4 regions of the Priestia sp. FSL W8-0524 genome follow, and region 3 is predicted to be linked to each of the others. Evidence: riboswitches for the same ligand, from Rfam matches in the RefSeq annotation. Region 3 holds a riboswitch; each other region holds the start of a gene.
What was found. A riboswitch is a leader RNA that binds a small molecule or an ion and turns the genes downstream of it on or off. The one in region 3 is predicted to bind thiamine pyrophosphate.

Region 1 (5,207 bases), 1.7 Mb from region 3:
TCAGCAATAAGGTTGCGGTCCTGCTTTTCCAAAGCACTGACAATTTTAATAAAAGCATTATACTGGGTATTGGCAGCCTTTATATAGCCTTCATGAACCTTTCGAAGATCGTCGGTTTCTACATCGATGTTTTCCAGTTCGTCAACAAATTTACGATAGGTAGGAATGACTTCACTCGTCATCGTATCGTACATAACAGCGTCACTTGTGTAGTTAGCGCCTGTAACGGAATCGTATGCGTCAATCGCCTCTTTTTCAAGCTGAGCGGCTTTCTTTAAATCTTGATTGTTATAATCGATTAAATCATCTTGAACAGGATCACTAAAGCAGGCGGATAATAAAAACAAAAGAGGGACAAGACAAAATAAAACTTTCTTCAACGAATTTCACCTCCGTTTAACAATGTATGAAACATCTGCTTGGCAAAGTCTGTTTTAATAACTGGAGAAAAAGAAGGGAGTGTATAAAAGGATTTTTAAAGGTCGACAGTGAATGTATTCATAAGTTGGTTTGTAATTGACCACCCTTTAGTAGCAGGAAGGAAGAGAAGATGATTAAAATAAAAAGAGACCACTTAACGAACAATGAAGTTATTGAGCTAGTAAGTTCTCACCTTCAAGGAATGAACTTACATTCCCCCCTGAAAGTATTCATGCTCTAGATATTGAAAGTTTAAAACAACGTCATATTACGTTTTGGAGCGTGTGGGAAGGAAGTCAGCTAGCAGGGTGCGGAGCTGTAAAAGAGTTAGATGAGCACCACGGAGAAATTAAATCGATGCGAACAGCTACCGCTCATTTGCGGAAAGGAATTGCTAGAGAGCTGCTGCAGTACATAATAAATGAAGCGCAAAAACGAGGGTACCGACGCTTAAGCTTAGAAACAGGATCCGCACCCGCTTTTGAACCGGCTAGAAAGCTATACGCCAGTTTTGGATTTTACGAGTGCGAACCGTTTTCTACCTACAAAGAAGATCCATACAGTGTGTTTATGACAAAGAAATTGAATGAGTAAAAGACAGGAAAGAAGGCGCAGATGATTTGTTTATTTGTATGCAAACTGTGCGGGCAAGCAGCTGTCATTTATCCTGTTAGCAAGTAAGCTTTTTAGGCAAAGCCTTTTTAGGAGGCTTTGTTTTGGTCATGATTCATATAAAAAGGTATAAACTAGGTTTTCTCACTAGACAAAAAGGTTTTTCCTATGTAGTATAGGTGTCAGATAATACAAAACGAATGTTCAGTATAAATAATAAATGTACGGGGCGGTGGAAATAGCTTGAATAAAAAAAAGCTTCAAAGTGAACAAACCAAAAGAAAAGTGGCAGATGCCGCTAAAGCATTATTTTCTCAAAAAGGCTATAAAGCTACATCTATTGAGGAAATTGTAGAAGCTACGGGAAGCAGTAAAGGGAATATTTATTATCACTTTAAAAGTAAAGAAGGGCTTTTTCTTTATTTAATAGACGAATGGGATCTTGAGTGGGAACGAAACTGGAAAGAAAGAGAGTCTCTTTACAAAACAACAAGAGATAAGCTTTTTGGAATAGCGGAGCAAATCATTTTAGATGATTTGAATCATCCTCTTACGAAAGCTGCGGATGAGTTTTTTAACAACGAGGAGAAGGGCAGCGACATCGAAGAGCGAATTGATGAGATGGTGAAACGACACGTGGAGTTTAACCGGGAACTTTTGCAACAGGGCATCGATGAAAGCGAGTTTTCTCATAAAAATGCAGAGCAACTTGCAGTAATTTTAGAAGGGTTGTTTGTTGGAATGAGCCGCATGTCTCGAAAAACGAGTACGGAAAATGCCCTGCAGCTTTACCATTCAGCAATCGATGTATTTTTAAACGGAATTATAGCAAGGTCTTCTTAAATAAGCGGGGATGCTTATTGCGGCAATGAGTAATCCCTCATTATTTTGTATTTTTATAGACCGAACGTTCAGTATTTTTGTAATCAGGAGGTTTATATGTCATTATTGTTAAGAAATCGAGCGGCGATTTTGCTGCTCATGCTAAATATTTTTATTATCTTTACGGGAATCGGTCTCGTTATTCCAATTATGCCAACCTATATGACGGAGCTTCATATCAACGGCAGCGTGATGGGGCTTTTAGTAGCGGTGTTTTCACTAACTCAATTTCTGTTTTCGCCTTTAGCGGGGCGATTATCCGATTCGTTAGGGAGAAAGAAAATTATTGTAGCGGGAATGATTGTTTTTGCCCTGTCTGAATGGTTCTTTGGTTCAGTGAGTACACCTCTTTTATTATTTGTGTCCAGAATGCTAGGTGGGGTCGGAGCCGCGCTTATTATGCCTGCTGTTATGGCCTATACAGCGGACGTGACGTCTGCTAAAGAACGCGCTAAAGGAATGGGCTATGTGACGGCAGCGATTACAACAGGATTTATTATCGGGCCCGGTATTGGAGGCTTTTTAGCTGAATACGGCATGCGCGTGCCATTTTACATGGCCGCAGTAGCAGGAGGCTTGGCTGCAGTGATTACGCTTTTTGTTTTGCCGGAGTCTCGTCCTGTACAAGGTCATGCTGTTTCAAACAATGAGAATCCAAAAGAAGATCGGCTGCTACTGCAGCTTATGAATTCCTACAAAGAACCTTATTTTTTAAGTTTAATTATCGTTTTTGTGACATCGTTTGGATTATCCAATTATGAAACGATCTTTTCACTATTTGTTGATCATAAATTTAGCTTTACGCCAAAAGATATTGCGTTTGTTATTACGTTTGGCTCTATTGCAGGGGCTGTTGTGCAGGTTACGATTTTTGGCTGGATTTTAAATAAATTCGGTGAAAAAAGAGTGATTTCGTTTTGCTTGATGATGACGGGACTTTTTATTTTACTTACGCTATTTGTGCACACGTACTGGCTTATTATTGTTGTAACATTTATCGTCTTTTTAGCAACAGATATTTTACGTCCGGCAATCAGCACGCAAATGTCGATGATGGCACAAGACGATCAAGGGTATGTAGCCGGACTAAATTCTGCTTATACAAGTCTTGGGAATATTATTGGACCCGTTGTCGCAGGCTTTCTTTTTGATATAAACATTAATTATCCGTACGTATCAGCTGCACTTGTACTGCTGCTTTGTTTTCTTTTATCTTTAAGAGCAGGAAAGGACCGAAAAACAGCTGTGAGAAATCAAGCGATTCAAGAGAAATGATAGAATTTTTAGGGGATAGAAGACCTCCAGTAGTTTACTGGAGGTCTTTTAATGATGCTTTTAGTAAAGCTGTAAGATTTACAACACCACTCAGCCTATAGCGAAGCTTTATTTTATGGGCAAAACAGTGAAATGGTTGCAAATAAAAAAGGTTAATAGTAAACTTTAAACGTAACAAGAATAGTATGGGAGCTTGCGCGGGGCAGGCTGAGAGTACAGGGGCGCCTGTTGACCATTTGAACCTGTTGGATAATGCCAGCGCAGGGAATGTGAGTACATACCAAAGCACTTTGCGCATGCAAGGTGCTTTTTTGTCTTTTTTTTGCAGTGTTAAAACTAAATGAAAAGAGTGAGAGAACATGGATATTAGTAAAATTTCAGCTCAATTAGAAAAAGTAAGAGATACAAGTCCGCTTGTTCATAATATTACGAATGTTGTGGTAACCAATTTTACAGCAAATGGACTGCTTGCCCTAGGAGCGTCACCTGTTATGGCTTATGCGAAGGAAGAAGTGGCTGACATGGCTCGAATCGCCGGAGCGCTTGTCTTAAATATGGGTACACTGACGGCTCAAGAAGTAGAAGCGATGAGAATAGCAGGAAAATCAGCAAATGAAAACGGCGTGCCGGTTATTTTCGATCCTGTAGGAGCCGGAGCGACACCGTTTCGTACAGAAGTGGCACGTCAGCTTGTAGAAGAATTAAATATTGCCGTTATTCGCGGTAACGCTGCTGAAGTTGCGAATGTAGTAGGCGAGTCATGGCTCATTAAAGGCGTTGATTCATTAGAAGGGCAAGGAGACGTCATTGAACTTGCTGAGAAAGCAGCGAACAAATTAGATACAGTGATTGTTATTACGGGGAAACAAGATGTGATCACCGATGGAAACACAACGTATACAGTAGACAACGGTCACCCGTTATTTACGAAGGTGACGGGTACTGGATGTCTGCTGACATCAATTATAGGAGCTTTCGCGGCTGTAGAAAAAGAATATGTCGGGGCAAGCGTTGCTGCTTTAAGTTTTTACGGAGTGGCAGGTGAAATCGCCGCAGCGAAAAAAGGTGAAGAAGGGCCGGGGAGCTTTCAAATTGAGCTGTTAAATCAGCTTCATCTTTTATCTGGACAGGATATTGAATCATATGCAAGAGTACATCAACGTTAAAAGGAGCGGGAAAATGACAAACGAAGAAATTAAAAAGCTGCTGAAAGTTTATTTTATAATGGGCAGCAATAACTGTACAAAAGATCCGAAAGAAGTGTTGAAAGAAGCAATTGAAGGCGGCGTTACCGTGTTTCAATTCCGTGAAAAAGGTGAAGCTGCACTAAAAGGCGAAGCGAAATATCAGCTGGCGAAGGAACTTCAGCAAATTTGTCAGCAGCACAACGTTCCTTTTGTTGTGAATGATGACCTTGACTTAGCGATCCGTTTACAAGCGGATGGCGTTCATATTGGACAAGAAGATGAAAAAGCTCATATTGTTCGAGAAAAAATAGGAAAAGGAATTGTGGGCGTCTCTGTTCATAATGTACAAGAGCTGCAGCAAGCCATAAAAGACGGGGCGGATTATGTAGGAATGGGACCTGTTTTTCCTACTTCTACAAAAAAAGACGCAAAAGCAGTGCAAGGTACAAAATTAATTGAAGAAGTGCGAAACCAGAATATTGACTTTCCAATTGTAGGAATCGGTGGCATCACGCCTGAAAATGCCAAACAAGTAGTAGAAGCAGGTGCAGATGGTGTTTCTATTATTACCGCGATTAGCTTAGCAGCGTCTCCAAAAGAAAAAGCAGCTCAATTGAAAGAAGCGGTAGGAAAATAAAAAAAGCGCACAGTGTGCGCTTTTTTATTATAGCTGAACGGTTTGAGGAGTTTCTTCGCCTTCATTCATAAAGCGAATTTCGTTTGGTGTAATTTCCAGAACAACATACTCAGGGTCATTTGGACCGTCAAACCATTCTTTCATGTGATCGTTCCATATACGTCCTTTTAATTGATCACCGGTACGAAGAACAG
Region 2 (5,207 bases), 1.7 Mb from region 3:
ACCGGCAATTTCTCATCATTTAAAAATTTTACGTGATCAAAAGCTTGTGCAAATTGAGCAAAAAGGAACGCAGAGATATTATTCATTGGCTTTAAACGAGGCAGTTGAGCTATTAAAAAGCTTGCTTGCTACAGTTGAAGCTGAATGTTTATAGGGAGATGAAAGAGATGAACCACGAGCAATTCTATATCACAGATGAAACGGTCATTGAACATATTGTCTCTACACAAAAGCAGTATTTCTATGCACAAAAGACAAAGAGCATCAGCAGCCGCATTCAAGCGCTGAATAAGCTCAGAGACGCAGTCAAACAAAACGAGCAGAGAATTATGAATGCTTTAAAACAAGACTTGAATAAATCTGAAGTAGAGGCGTACACGTCGGAAATTGGGATTTTACTAGAGGAAATTCGGTTTACGCTTAAGCATTTAGCAAAATGGATGAAGCCTAAAAAAGTAAAAACCGCTTTAACACACGTGGGCTCTAAAGGGAAAATTGTGCCTGAACCGTATGGAGTCGCGTTAATTATTGCTCCGTGGAACTATCCGTTTCAATTAGCGCTGTCTCCTTTAGTAGGAGCGATTGCTGCTGGAAACACGGCGATTATAAAGCCTTCTGAATTAACGCCTAGCGTATCTCGGGTTATACAAGAATTACTAGCTGAGGCTTTTGATCCCGCATTTGTGACGGTGATTGAAGGCGCTGTAGACACGACGAGCCTGCTTTTAAAACAGCCCCTCGATTATATTTTCTTTACGGGAAGTGTAAATGTAGGGAAAATTATTATGCAAGAAGCAGGGAAGCAGCTTATTCCCGTCACGCTGGAGCTAGGAGGAAAAAGTCCTTGCATTGTACATGAAGATGCAAACCTAGATCTTGCAGCGAAGCGAATTATGTTTGGCAAAGGAATGAATGCAGGCCAAACGTGCGTTGCTCCTGATTATTTGCTCGTGCATAAAAAGGTAAAAGCGCAGCTAGTGGAGAAACTTCGCGAAGCGATTTATCAATTTTACGGTAGTAATCCGCTTGAAAGTGAGCGCTACGGCCGTATTGTCAGTGAGCGCCATTTTATTCGGCTAGTTGAGTTTTTAAAAGACGGAAACGCTATAGTTGGAGGCGGGTATAATAAAAGTACGCTCACAATAGAACCTACGGTGTTAAGTGAAGTAAGCTGGACATCAGACGTTATGCAAGAAGAAATTTTTGGGCCTATTCTTCCTATGATTGAATACGAAACGCTAGACGAAGTTATTCATAAAGTTCAAGAAAAAGCTAAGCCGTTAGCTCTTTACTTGTTTACGGAAAGTGCAAATGTACAAAATGTCATAACGGAGCGTCTTTCATTTGGAGGAGGCTGTATAAATGATACGCTTATGCATATCGCTACGCCATATTTACCCTTTGGCGGAGTTGGAGAAAGCGGTACGGGCCAATATCATGGAAAAGACAGCTTTCAGACATTTTCTCATTTTAAAAGCATGCTGTCTCAAACAACCAAGTTTGATTTGTCATTCCGCTATCCTTCAGAGAAACAAAACTTGAAAATGATTAAAAAATTATTGAAATAAAAAGCCTCCTGATAGGAGGCTTTTTCGTTATTTTGAAAGTGAAAGCTGAGAAAGCGGCCATTTTTCTTGTGTATACGCCATTTCCCAAAATAAATACTCCAGCTCACAGCTTTTGATAAAGTGATCTTTCATACGATTACGTTCTTCTTCAGTCGCTTGCTCGGCGAGTTCATCAAGCTTGTTACAAAACCATTGTGTTGTGCCATTCATTTCTTCATTATTATAAAACTGAATCCATTCATAAAAAGGATGAGAAGGAGATGGATTTACTTGTTCTGTAATGCGCTGGCCAATTTCAACGTACGTCCACGGACATGGAAGAAGCACGGCAATGATTTCCGCTAAGCTGCCTGTATGCGCAACGCTTGTCATATGGTTAATGTAGTGGCTGGCCGTTGGTGAAAGAGCCTCAGTGTGGAGGTCTTCATAGCGTACGCCTGCTACTTCACAAAAATTATTATGAGGGTGTACTTCACTATGTAATACCGTAGAAATGCCGGCATTAAAGGCTTCCATTTCGGTACGCGTGCGGCATTTTGTTAAAGCAGCGCCGTAAATGCGGACAAATGCTGTTAAGTATTCGTAGTCTTGAGAAACGTAGTGAATAAGCGCCTCTTTTGGCACGTCTCCTTCAGCAATTCCTTTAATAAAAGGGTGGTTAAAAATGGCTTCGTAAATATAGTTTGCTTCTTGTCTTAATTGAGATGAAAATGACATCAAAATCCTCCTTTAATATGAGGAAGTCACAAACAAGCACATAAAGGAAATAAAAAACACTCCGTTTATAAACGGAGTGGCAAAGGACAGTACAAAACTGAACATTGCCACTTTCCTACGCTGGTATGAGCCAGATCAGGTTCAAAGGGATCAAGAAAACTTGTCTCAGCCGGTCGGCACCCCTAGTGGACTTCCTATTAGTCTATGTTTAACTTACCATATATTCTGAAAAATAGAAAGCGTTATGGAAAATTGTTCCCTAACGGTTTTTATCTCTTAAAGAGGTAGCTTCTTGAAGCTATTTTTAATCATTTTTGTTTAAAAATGCATATTTTTAGGGAAGAAGAGGTATTAATGAAGGGAAGAGCCGTTTTCGTCTCCGAAACATTCCCATATAAATAGAAGAAAGGAGAGAACAAAATGGCAAAATTTCGTTTGTATGCTGTATTAAATGCAGTAGGCTTGGCTATTACACTTCTTGTGAATTATTTAGCAAATGCGATTCCAATAGGAGGCAAAACAACGGCAGAGGCTTCTGCGCAAGTTCCTACGTTGTTTACACCAGCCGGTTATGCCTTTGCTATCTGGGGCGTTATTTATTTGTTATTAACCATTTGGGTTATACGCCAATTTTTTGCAAGAGAAGATCAAAAAGAAATATATGCACGTATAGGCATTTGGTTTTTTCTAAACTGTTTGTTAAATAGTGCGTGGATCTTTATTTTCCAAAACGATTACTATAAGTTATCCCTTTTAGTTATGCTCTTTATTTTAGGCACATTAATGATTGTATATTCCATTATTCAGCATTCTCGGATGACGACATGGTTTATGCGTCTGCCGATTTCGCTTTATCTTGGATGGATTTCTGTTGCGACTATTGTTAATGTATTTGTCGTATTTCAAGCAAATGGAATACAGCACTTGCTTGGCCTAAATGAATTAGCATGGACGATTATTATGCTGCTGGTAGGGGCTGCGCTGGGCATTATGTTTACATTAAAAAACCGAGACGCTGTTTATCCGCTTGTTTTTATTTGGGCTTATATTGCCATTGCGGTGAAACAAAGTGGAAATCAGCCAATTGTCATTACTGTTATCATCTCGATTGTTTTATTAGCAATTGCTATTATTGTGGGACTGATTAAACGCTATAGACGTTTTTAAAAAGAAGCTCTAGCTTTTGTAAGCTAGAGCTTTTTATGATGCTCTTTTGATTGTAAAAAAGCAGCTGTAAAAGCAATTAAGCTAATTAAAATACCAAAAGGAACAACAATTGGTACGAATGATAAAATAAATGTCATAAGCGTAACCTCCATGTTGCATCGGTGCATAATGAAAAATTCAACTTTTTAAATTGAAGTTCCGCTATTATAGTATGCTAGGCTTTATGTTTGGAGCCTATATGTTTAGAAATAAACGAAAAAGGCAACATACGTTACATATAGTTTATATAGGAGGAGTTAAAATGGAAACATATTTAGTGGCTTACACAGATAAAGACGATATGGAATATAAACAAGTGACGTGCGAGAGTTATGAAGATGCAGAGCGTACGGTTCTTCGTTTAGAGAGAGAAGGGCATATGCATATTGAAGAAATATCAAATCAAGAAGCCTACCGTGGAGACGAATCATCGTACAGAGAATAATTTTTGAATAGAAACATCAAACTCAAAATGAAGAGGCAGCTGCTTCTTCATTTTTTCTATTCTATATAGATATCGTTTTATAGAAAAAAGTAAAACGGGAATGATTTTCTTCTGCATTTATGGTACAGTACTAATCAGGTGAGTTTTGAGTTTAGAAGAGGAGAGAGTAACATTATATGAGTAAAGGAAATCAGTGGTCTTCACGCCTCGGTTTTATTTTAGCATCTGCTGGGGCAGCAATTGGTCTAGGAGCGATATGGAAATTTCCATACGTAACCGGAACCAGTGGCGGTGGAGCATTTTTTGCGTTGTTTATTTTATTTACAATTTTTATTGGATTGCCGCTTCTGTTGGCAGAATTTATCATTGGAAGACATACGGGAAAAGAAGCGATTAGTGCTTATAAGGCAATTGCTCCAAAGTCCGCTTGGGTATGGATTGGCAGGCTGGGAGTACTCAGCTGTGTCGTTTTGCTTTCCTTTTACAGCGTCGTTGGCGGCTGGGTGATTTTATATACGATTATGAGCGTAACCGGTATGCTAAGCGGAAAAGAGTACGGCCCGTTGTTCAATGCCGTCATTAGCCAACCTTATGTGGTATTAGGTGCACAAGCGCTGTTTTTATTAATTACAGTGTTTGTTATTTCAAAAGGCGTACAAAAAGGCATAGAGCGTGCTAATAAATACATGATGCCACTGTTATTTATCTGTTTTATTATCATTGTGGTTCGCTCTTTAACATTAGACGGAGCTATGGACGGAGTAAAGTTCTTTTTAAAACCGGATTTTTCAGCCATTACAGGGTCATCTGTTCTCTATGCGCTCGGTCAGTCGTTTTTCTCGCTTTGCGTAGGATTATCCTGCATGGTGACATATAGCTCTTATTTAGGGAAAAAAGTAAGCTTGACGCGTTCAGCTGGCACCATTGCTATTTTGAACTTGTTTGTTTCGCTGCTTGCAGGCTTGGCTATTTTTCCAGCTGTTTTTTCATTCGGATTAAAGCCAACCGAAGGACCTGGACTTTTGTTTGTGGTCTTGCCAACAGTATTTGAGAAAATGCCGTTTGGCACCGTCTTTTTAGCACTGTTTTTAATTTTATTTCTATTTGCTACGCTTACGTCTGCTTTTTCACTGTTGGAAATTATCGTAGCTGCTTTAACCAAAGACGATCAGACAAAACGAACTCGCTACGCTTCTTTAGCAGGGATTCTTGTGTTTGTAGTAGGTATCCCATCAGCGCTTTCGTTCGGTGTACTAAAACATGTCTCACTT
Region 3 (5,207 bases):
ATGGATTAGAAAAGGAACTGTAAAAAATGAAGGATAAACTGATCAAGATAATGAGCATATGTTTAGTTTTAAGTTTTCTAACGGGGTGCTGGGATCAAAAAATGTTAAAAGATACGATGTTTTTGTCTACGGTAGCTTATGAAAAAAAGAAAGGAAATAAGGTGCTTTCTACTATTGCTATCCGCTCATATACGTCTAAAGAAGGGATTTTAGTAAATAAAACTTATCATGTAGCAGGGGATTCACCTCGAGATGATCGAACAAAAATTAACCAGCAGGTTTCTGGAATTGTTATGTCTGCCAAAAAGAGAATAATCTTATTTGAAGATCGATTAGCTAAAGAAGGTATACTAGAATTATCAGACGTCTTATATCGCACACCGGAAAGTCCTCTAACGGCTAAGTATGTCATTGTAGAAGGGAAACCGAGTACGATAGTTGAGCTACAGCAAGTAGGAGAAGAGCTAATTGGAGAATATTTAGACGGAGTTGTCCATACGGCTGAAGTCAATTCCTTAGTGCCAATTGAAACTCTTCAGTCACTTTGTACCGTGTTGTTTGATGAAGGAAAAGGGCTAGCTCTTCCTTATATGAAATTAAATACTGAAAATAAGACCGTTGATGTAATCGGTACAGCTTTGTTTAATGAAGATAAATTTTCAGGTATTACATTAAATTCCGATGAATCTAAGGCGCTTCTTTTATTAGGAAATCAAAAAGACAAATATATGATTATGAGTCACAAAATTACCATACATGATCAACAGTATGTAGTATCGTATGATGTGTCAGATGCTAAAGCAAAAATGCACGTTAAACCTGATGCGGTGCACGGAGCAAAAGTAATCATACCGCTAAATATAAAAGTAAGTATTAATGAATTTACTAAAAATGAAATGTCATCTCCTGCATTAACAAAAAACGTACAGAAAGAAATTGAAAAGATTCTACAAAAGAAAGCTGAAAAAGTAGTTGAAAAGCTGCAAAAAGCTAACTGTGATTTTCTTGAAATAGGAAGAGAAGTAGCTGCTTATCATCCGAGTATATGGAAAAGGCTTAAATGGAGACAGGACTATAAAAACATCTCGATTAATCCGAAAGTACAAGTGGAAATTATCCATCGTGGAGTTATTAATTAACAAAAGTCATGCGAAAAGCGTGGCTTTTTTAATTGAAAAAATTTTAGTTTACAAAATAACAAAAAGGGAATTGTATTTATTTATTGATGTGATAGGATAAAAAAGCATATAAATGCATTCACTACGAATGAAAGCAGTGGACGGGTACATATAGATAATAATAAATGGTTTTGGGAGTCAAAGAAGGTGATGTTGAAGTGAATGTAAGCATCAGGTCAATTGTTAAAAAAGTCATGTTCACTCTATTTATTGCGTATACGGCAGTGGTCATTTATGCTACTCTCATACGGGAAAACGAACATGTTTACGGAAAAGCAATGAACTTGGATTTATTTAGTACAATCCGTCTGATGTGGGACAGCGGTAATATAATGCTCACTCTGACAAATATACTGGGAAATATCGTGATGTTTGCGCCGCTTGGAATGTTTATTCCGTTGTTTATGAAGTGGTTTGACGGTTTTATTCAAGTCTTTACGACGGGTTTCTTAATCAGTTTTCTGATTGAAATTTTACAGTACAAGCTAACGGAACGAGTATTTGATATTGATGATATCTTTTTGAACACGCTAGGTACATTTATAGGCTGGGTTATTATTAAAATACTATATTGGATTAAGAACATGCTGAAAGCACGTTTCAAAAAAAGATGAAAGGACTTCTTTACGAAGTCCTTTTTGCATCTTGTTGATAGAAACACTTAATGCAGCGTCTTACGGAAGAATGTGAGGATTCAACGATAATGTGCTGACAATTTTGCTGAACAAATAATAACTTTCCTTCAAGCTGCTTAATTTGTTTTTTAAGCTGTTCTACTTCATTATTGATAGATATTTGAACCACTGTTAACAAACTCTTTAGCTTTTTCTTTCATTCCTTCTTTTCTTACTTCGTTTACATCTTTTTCATTTTCTTGAGCCATGTTACGAATATCTTGAGAAATACGCATCGAACAGAATTTAGGTCCACACATTGAACAGAAATGGGCTGTTTTAGCACCTTCAGCGGGAAGTGTTTCATCGTGATATTCTTTTGCGCGCTCTGGATCTAGTGACAGGTTAAATTGATCATTCCATCTAAATTCAAATCTTGCTTTAGACAGAGCATTATCGCGTTTTTGTGCTCCTGGATGGCCTTTTGCTAGGTCAGCAGCATGCGCAGCAATTTTATAGGTGATAACGCCTTCGCGAACGTCTTCTTTATTCGGGAGTCCTAAATGTTCTTTTGGCGTTACGTAGCAAAGCATAGCTGTCCCAAACCAGCCAATCATTGCAGCACCAATACCTGATGTAATATGGTCATAGCCTGGAGCGATGTCGGTTGTAAGCGGTCCAAGAGTATAGAAGGGGGCTTCCTGGCATATTTCCATTTGTTTATCTACGTTTTCTTTGATGAGATGCATTGGAACATGTCCAGGACCTTCAATCATAACTTGAACATCGTGTTTCCAAGCAATTTTAGTTAATTCACCAAGCGTTTCTAATTCACCGAACTGTGCCTCATCATTAGCATCTGCAATGGAACCAGGACGTAGCCCATCGCCAAGCGAAATAGCAATATCGTATGCTTTACAGATTTCACAGATTTCTTCAAAGCGAGTATATAAAAAGTTCTCTTCATGATGAGCTAAACACCACTGCGCCAAGATGGATCCTCCGCGTGAAACAATACCTGTCGTACGTTTCGCTGTCAGAGGAATATAACGTAAAAGAACACCTGCGTGAATAGTAAAGTAATCAACACCTTGTTCTGCTTGTTCAATTAATGTATCGCGGTATGCTTCCCACGTTAGATCTTCTGCTACGCCTTTTACTTTTTCAAGCGCTTGGTAAATAGGAACGGTCCCTACAGGAACAGGCGAGTTGCGGATAATCCATTCGCGTGTTGTGTGGATATCCTTTCCTGTTGATAGATCCATAATTGTATCGGCTCCCCAACGCGTTGCCCATGTCATTTTTTCTACTTCATCTTCAATAGCTGAACGAATAGCTGAATTTCCGATATTAGCATTAATTTTCACATGGAATTTGCGGCCGATAATCATCGGTTCGCTCTCAGGGTGATTGATATTATTAGGGATAATCGCACGTCCTCTTGCTACTTCTTCACGCACAATTTCAGGATTCATCTGTTCACGAATAGCGATAAATTCCATTTCGGGCGTGATGACTCCTTTTTTCGCATAGTGCATTTGCGTTACATTTTGATTTTTTTTCGCGCGCAAAGGTAAACGTTTAGTGATAAAGCGCTCGTACTGATCTCTTGGATCACCGTCATAATAACCGTTATCCTGTGGCTGAACCGTACGGCCTTGATATGTTTCTACATCGTTTCGTTCTGCAATCCACTTTTCGCGCAGAGCTGGTAATCCTTTTTGTAAATTAATTTCATAAGAGGGATCTGTATAAACACCGCTCGTGTCGTATACACGTACGGGACTATTTTCTTCTTCACCAAAAGACCCTGTAGTAGGAGACTGATGAATTTCACGCATAGGTACTTTAAGGTCTTGTCTGGATCCTTGGACATATACTTTGTGACTGTTTGGAAAAGGCTTTTTCATAGAAACTGATACATTTTGTTTTGACATTACATATTCCTCCGGTTTCGCATAAAGTGTAGCTATACCGAACCATAAAAAAATCGGGTTCTGTGATAGACAGAACCCGATGGAATAGGCAAAAAAAGAATAAACATATACTATTCTTTTCAAGACTACTTCCCTCCGCTGGTATAACCCAAATCAGGTTCAAAGGGTTAAAGAGTTTTATTGCACTCTTCTCTCAGTCTGAGCTATCAGACACCCCTAGTAGAAATAACATTCAAATTATTCAATTTACGGCTTAAGTTTACCATCATTCGGTAAAAAATCAACCCTTAAATAAAAAAAGCTAGACAATTAGCGTTGTCTAGCAGCATCGATTGCAATCACAATAGCTGTAATAATATGCATGATAAATCCCAAAAATGGAATCCAAGCAACCAGTGAGGTAACAAGCCCTAGTATGTTTCCATAAGCAGATAACCCTCGTCTATTAGCTAAAATGAGTGTGATAGCATGAAGAATAAATCCAATAAAAAGAGGAGTATAGCTAAAGCCCATAACAATCCCCGCGCCAATTAAAGGAATTCCCAGCAAGGCTTCATACCCAGCAGTGACCCATTTCATTGTACGTACATTTCCATTCATAGTAAAAAGCCTCCTAAAAAAGATACTACTATATACGAGAAAAGAGAGAAAAAAGTTTCAAATTACTTAGGGGATATGTCGTATAAGTCAGCCCTATTGGATTAAAATGATAGATGACAGTAAAGGGGGATGGAAAAAACATAATGATTTAGTCATTTTTTCACACTAAAGAAAAATAGTCTAGATGATTCATTTTTAGCTAAGGGACCAGAATTTATACTGAACATGGTGACTGCTTTTTAAAATAAATAAAAGCTGATATCGTGTTTTTTGGTTGTAGCATGTAAGCTTTTTATTACAAATTATTAAAGATTCTTATCTTTTTGCAAATACACATTGTATTTCATAGTTTTAACAATTATGATAAAAAAGCAAGTGTCAAAATAGGAAAATAGTTGAGCATGTAAAACGAAGCGATAAGCTTATTAATTTGAAAGAAAGGCAAGGTACATAGCTTTATGTGGGAAATTATTGTAGCAATCATTTTAGGGATTGTAGAAGGTTTAACAGAGTTTGCTCCCGTTTCGTCAACTGGGCATATGATTATTGTGGATGACCTGTGGTTAAATTCAAAAGAATTATTTTCATCTCCAGTAGCTAATACATTTAAGATTGTTATTCAGCTAGGGTCGATCTTAGCAGTAGTTGTTATTTTTAAAGATCGTTTTATTAATTTATTAGGATTGGGAAAAAAACCAGCTGCTGCAATTGGACCGACAAATCGCTTAAATTTAATGCAGGTAATTGTTGGTTTGTTACCCGCAGGAGTGTTAGGACTTTTGTTTGATGATTACATTGATGAACATTTGTTTTCTTTAAATACGGTGCTAATTGGCTTAGTGGTCGGAGCTGTATTAATGATTCTAGCAGATTTGTTT
Region 4 (5,207 bases), 460 kb from region 3:
GTGCAGAAGGAATGTTCAACTTAAAGAAAATATCTTTTTTTGTTGCTCCCATCGTTAACATGAGTTCTTTTAACTCTTTGTTTGTAGAACGAAGCCCGTCAAATGTGCTAACGGTAATGGGAAAAAACGTAATTAATACGGTCACAATCACTTTGCTCCAAATGGAGTAGCCAAACCACAGCACAAATACAGGAGCAATGGCAATGGTCGGAATCATTTGTGACGCAATAATAAGCGGATAAAAAGCACGCTCAATAAGCGGACTCCAATTCATCCACACAGCCAGCAGAACCCCTAGCACAACGGATATTACAAGCCCAATTACGACAATAGATAACGTAGCTGGTAAATGCTTAAACAATAAATCCATTCGCAGCTCCCAAAGCTTCGTTAAAATACCGCTGGGCGTTGGTAAAATAAACGGATAGTTTACAATGCGTGCTCCAATTTCCCAAGCAGCCAGCAAAATGACTACTAAAATCACTGAAGCCCCGTATTTTTTCATGTGTTCACCTTCGATCTTAGCTGTTCAATTAAATAATCTTTCACATCAAGCACTCGCTGTTGATTCAGATCTTTTTGCGTTCGAGGTCTGCTAAGCGGCACTTGAATTTCTTCAAGACAACTTACTGGCTTGTCTGAAAAGATAAAAATGCGATCTGATAAAAAAAGCGCTTCATTGACGTCATGAGTGATAAATAAGATGCTATGCTTACGCTTTTGCCATTGGTCAAGCAGCCATTCCTGCATCGATAAACGTGTGATTGCATCAAGTGCACTAAAAGGCTCATCTAAAAGCAGCACGTTAGAACCGCTTAATACCGTCCGAAGAAAAGAAACGCGCTGCTTCATCCCTCCGGATAAATCACTTGGAAAACGGTTTTCATACCCTTTTAGGCCAAACTCTTCAAGCAGCTGAGACACTTGCTTATGAGCACTTGCTTTTGATACATTGTGAAGCTCAAGAGGCAGTGCTGCATTGTCTAGAATCGTACGCCACGGAAGCAGCAAATCTTGCTGCGGCATATAGCCTACTTTTCCTAGTCGCTTTTCATAAGACTTTCCGTTAATCACGATATCGCCTTCACTCTGCTGTTCAAGACCTGTAATGAGACGAAACAACGTACTTTTCCCAGAGCCGCTCGCTCCAACGATACTGACAAACTCGCCTTCTTTCACGTCTAAGTTTAATGATTTTAAAATCGCTTGATCACCGTTCTTGTACGTAAAACTGACGTTTTGAAAAGATAACACAGACCTATTCATGAATTGGCCACATCGCTTCGTTATAAGCCATATCCCAGAACATATACTCAAAACGCGTCGTATTCAAGAAAATTTCTTCAAGCTTTTCTAATTCCACTTCTGATTTATCTTCAGTAAGTGAGTCAAATAAATTGATACACCATGTCGCCAGTTCTCCAAATTCTTCTGAGCTGTACATTTCAATCCACTCACGGTAAAACTCATTGTTAGCTCCAGGCTTTTCACTAAGTTCTTTTCCTATTTCCCAGTAGCTCCACATACAAGGCAAAAGAGCGGCTACTAATTCAGCTAATGTTCCACTTTGACCAACGTGCAGCATATAGTGCGTGTATGCAAGCGTTGTAGGAGATGGCTGCGCTTTTTCTAATTCTTTTTCGCTGATTTCAAATTTCTTGGCATACTCACGGTGCAGACTCATTTCTTCGTTTAATGTAGAATCTAAAAGGGCTGCAAATTTCCCCATCGTTTGAAGATCGGTAGCTTTCATGGCTCCAATCGCAAATAATTTGGCATAATCAATTAGGTAAAGGTAATCTTGAATCATGTAGAAGCGAAACTTCTCCTTTTCAAGCGTTCCATCTCCCATCCCCTGTACGAAGGGATGATTATGATTTTGACGCCAAATAGGCTGCAGCTTTTCGTATAATCGTTCACTAAATTTCATGATGATCACTCCTTATGCGTATGCAGCCACGTATAAATGAACTGCACTATCACTTTTGTATATTGAACAAGCTGATTAATATCTAATTGTTCGTTCACAGCATGTGCATTTGCTAAATTTCCCGGACCGTAAATAGCGGCGGGAATTCCCGCATCAGCTAGCCATCCCCCGTCTGTTACGCTAGTTGACACATCAATTGGAGGCTTTTTCCCTTCCATTTGTTCATGAGTATTTGCAAGCAGCTGCACTCCTGCATGATTTTCATCAATTTCTAATGACGGAAAGATTTCTCCTCTGTCTTCAATCATTGATGTGCCTCCCCATTCAAAGGTTGGCAGATTATCTTTTAACCATGGATCTGCTTTTGCAATAGCTATAATATATTCTTCCACTTCTTTTGATACTTGGTCGTACGATTCATTAGGATAATAGTGAACGGTGATCCACAGCCTGCATTCATCCGCAATAAAAGCAGCATGTCTTCCGCCTTCGATTACTGCTGGATTAATCGTATTTGTCCCTGGCAAAAATCCTGGATAGCTCTTTGTAACAGCCCAGTGACGCTCCAATTCTTGTAGCCCTCCGATCACTTTTGCCATCTTTTCAATAGCGCTTGCGGCTAACAGCCCTCCTCCAGCATGAATCATACTTCGGCGTGTACCGTCATGATAGGTTTTACTGCTTTTTATCGTAATCCATCCCGTGATCACTCCGCCTTGACCTTGAATATGTAAATCACTTGTATCGACTACAAGCGCAAAATCAGCTGTATACCCTTTCTGACAGCATTGCAGCGTACCTGCCTCTCCTACTTCTTCTCCTACAACGGATTCAAAAATCAAGTCTCCTGGCAGCTCGATTCCTGTTTCTGTTAAAAGCTGAACTGCAAATAATGCTCCCGCCAAACCGCCTTTCATATCAGCAACTCCGCGTCCAATTATCATATTGTCTTTCACAACAGCTTCAAACGGATTGGTTTCCCAATTTTCATTTTCTTGTACCTCAGCAACATCCATATGGCCGTTAATAATCAAGCTTTGATAGTCAGCCGATTTTTGTCCTTTTAACGTTCCCACTACGATAGGGTCGTTAGAATATAAGTCCCACATATCAATGGAAAAACCGCAGTTTTTAAGAAAATCCGCTACGTACAGCTGCGCTTCATGAGAATTTCGTGCAGGAGGCGCTGGCGTTTTATACGAAACAAGCGTTGTTAATAACTGGATTAACTCTCCTTTGCGCTCCTCTACCTGTTTGACAAGCAAATCAATTGTTTCTTTCATGTATGACACCTTCCTTTACGCATAAAAAAACACTTCTTTCGCAGGAAAGAAGTGTTTTTGTTTATGTACACAAAATTATTATAACGAGTTCGTAAGGAAATCCCATACAAAACATCCATTACAATACCTCTTTCCTACGCTAGTATTACCTAGTTCAGGTTATAAGGGTTAAGACTTATCGTCTCTCTCAGCTTCGAAAGCACCCCTAGTGGTGTTGTATCTCTATGAAATTAATCTATTATCATATGTTTACCTGTAATAGTTTTATCATAGTAAAGCGTTTTATTCAATAGAAAGGTTCATGATATGGTAATGAAAATAGTTTCCTTTTTAGTAGTAAAAGAAAAAGCACACACCTTTTTCATGCAGTGTGTGCTCTTTGTTTTTGTGACATTACTAGTTAGCTATTGGCTTCTTTAAAAATACGCCATAACTAATAGCACCAATTAAAAGCAGTCCTGCTCCTAACAGGAAAACCGCCGTAAAAGTTCCCGTTGCATCTAATATAAACCCTGTTACGATAGGAGCCATTGCCGCTCCTAGAAATCCACCGAAGTTCTGAATAGCGCCGAGTGAAGCAACTTGTTCCTTTGGTGCAATATCCGCCGCTAGAGTCCAAATGACGCCTGATGGCAGCTGTGACGCGAAGTAGCCAATCGACAATAAGACAATACTTAAGGCTGCATTATCAATAAAAGGAACGGGTGCTACCGATGCTGCGGCTAAGATTGCCCCGCCTACAATTGGTATTTTTCTTGCCGTTACTGCATTAATTCCTTTTCGAATAAATCTATCTGAAATTACACCACCAAGCAACACTCCTATGATTCCTGCTAGAAACGGAATAGCAGCAATCCAGCCCGTTTGTTTTAGGCTAAAACCGCGCTCTGTTTCTAAGTAGCTAGGAAGCCAAGTTAAATAAACCCATATCGTAAACATAATTCCGAAATTCCCGATAATCATAAACCATGTGCTTTTATATTTAAACAGCTGTGACCATTTTGCTTGTGAGGTATGACTGATTTTTATTTCTTCTTTAGGGACAGCTTTCACTTTATTGGCAACATAATCCGGATCTCGGTATATCTTTAGCCAAACAAACATCACAATAAAGCCTGCTGCTCCTATAACAACAAACATTCCTCTCCAACTCATTGTTAAAAGCAGTACCGTTAGAAGTGGCGGAGCAATCGCATTAGCAATTTGAGACCCTGTATTAATAATCGAAGTAGGAAGGCCGCGCTCTTCTTTTTTAAACCATCTTTCCGTCACTTTAATTCCTGAAGTAAAAAAAGGAGACTCCGATACACCAAGAAGCATTCTCATGGCATAAAGAGCAGAATACGTGTTAGTAAATGCACTTGCTACCGTTGCCACAGACCATAGGCCTGATGCCCATGCAAACATTTTTTTCGGCCCGTATTTGTCAACCAGCCAGCCTGCTGGTAGATTTGCTAAGGCATATGGCCAGAGAAAAGCTGAAAGCAAAAGACCCATTTGTGTAGAAGACAGCCCAAACTCTTTGGCAATCGTGGTATTAGCGATGCTTAAATTAGAGCGGTCTAAATAGTTAACAACTGCTCCAATTAGCAATACAATAATAAGCCACCAGCGTATATTCGTCTTTTTTACATCTTGCTTTACAGGACCTAAATCTTTGTTAACGCTTTCATTTAATTTAGATGTAACCGCCATAGAATATCCCTCCATAACCTTAATCGTTATAGTGAATGAGCTGTTTGCTTATTATTAAACAGCCCTGTTCACTAGAAATGCATGAGTTTATTCAGAACATGAACCAATTATTAAACACTGCTCTTTGGACGAATACTATTTAGTTTATCATCTAATTCTTTGACTTCTTCTTCTGTTAAATCTATTTGAGGAGATCTCATGCCACCAACATCAATGCCTCTCAATTTTAATGCTTCTTTAAAATAAGACATGTTGCTTCCGTTTAAAAGAGCTTCACAATATTGAATAGCAACTTTTTG

Region 1: another riboswitch for thiamine pyrophosphate. It lies ahead of thiM (hydroxyethylthiazole kinase); the one in region 3 lies ahead of thiC (phosphomethylpyrimidine synthase ThiC).
Region 2: another riboswitch for thiamine pyrophosphate. It lies ahead of tenA (thiaminase II); the one in region 3 lies ahead of thiC (phosphomethylpyrimidine synthase ThiC).
Region 4: another riboswitch for thiamine pyrophosphate. It lies ahead of NST66_RS03065 (acetylornithine deacetylase); the one in region 3 lies ahead of thiC (phosphomethylpyrimidine synthase ThiC).

What each region holds. Positions count from the first base shown of each region.
Region 1 covers NZ_JBBOUG010000001.1:1,856,107-1,861,313, forward strand. The annotation lists gene NST66_RS09285 (hypothetical protein) at 1-380, opposite strand, end outside; partial or broken gene NST66_RS09290 (GNAT family N-acetyltransferase) at 551-1,014, shown strand; gene NST66_RS09295 (TetR/AcrR family transcriptional regulator) at 1,276-1,875, shown strand; gene NST66_RS09300 (MFS transporter) at 1,972-3,189, shown strand; TPP riboswitch at 3,365-3,473, shown strand; gene thiM (hydroxyethylthiazole kinase) at 3,549-4,355, shown strand; gene thiE (thiamine phosphate synthase) at 4,369-5,013, shown strand; gene NST66_RS09315 (pyridoxamine 5'-phosphate oxidase family protein) at 5,041-5,207, opposite strand, start outside.
Region 2 covers NZ_JBBOUG010000001.1:1,842,057-1,847,263, forward strand. The annotation lists gene NST66_RS09215 (ArsR/SmtB family transcription factor) at 1-154, shown strand, start outside; gene NST66_RS09220 (aldehyde dehydrogenase) at 168-1,568, shown strand; gene tenA (thiaminase II) at 1,596-2,285, opposite strand; TPP riboswitch at 2,381-2,479, opposite strand; gene NST66_RS09230 (TspO/MBR family protein) at 2,706-3,452, shown strand; gene NST66_RS09235 (hypothetical protein) at 3,754-3,936, shown strand; gene NST66_RS09240 (sodium-dependent transporter) at 4,113-5,207, shown strand, end outside.
Region 3 covers NZ_JBBOUG010000001.1:147,400-152,606, forward strand. The annotation lists gene NST66_RS00775 (GerAB/ArcD/ProY family transporter) at 1-37, shown strand, start outside; gene NST66_RS00780 (Ger(x)C family spore germination protein) at 27-1,139, shown strand; gene NST66_RS00785 (VanZ family protein) at 1,337-1,792, shown strand; gene thiC (phosphomethylpyrimidine synthase ThiC) at 1,960-3,729, opposite strand; TPP riboswitch at 3,843-3,957, opposite strand; gene NST66_RS00795 (hypothetical protein) at 4,039-4,329, opposite strand; gene NST66_RS00800 (undecaprenyl-diphosphate phosphatase) at 4,788-5,207, shown strand, end outside.
Region 4 covers NZ_JBBOUG010000001.1:608,586-613,792, reverse strand. The annotation lists gene NST66_RS03080 (ABC transporter permease) at 1-505, opposite strand, end outside; gene NST66_RS03075 (ABC transporter ATP-binding protein) at 502-1,266, opposite strand; gene tenA (thiaminase II) at 1,259-1,930, opposite strand; gene NST66_RS03065 (acetylornithine deacetylase) at 1,936-3,213, opposite strand; TPP riboswitch at 3,328-3,430, opposite strand; gene NST66_RS03060 (MFS transporter) at 3,610-4,908, opposite strand; gene NST66_RS03055 (dihydrodipicolinate synthase family protein) at 5,019-5,207, opposite strand, start outside.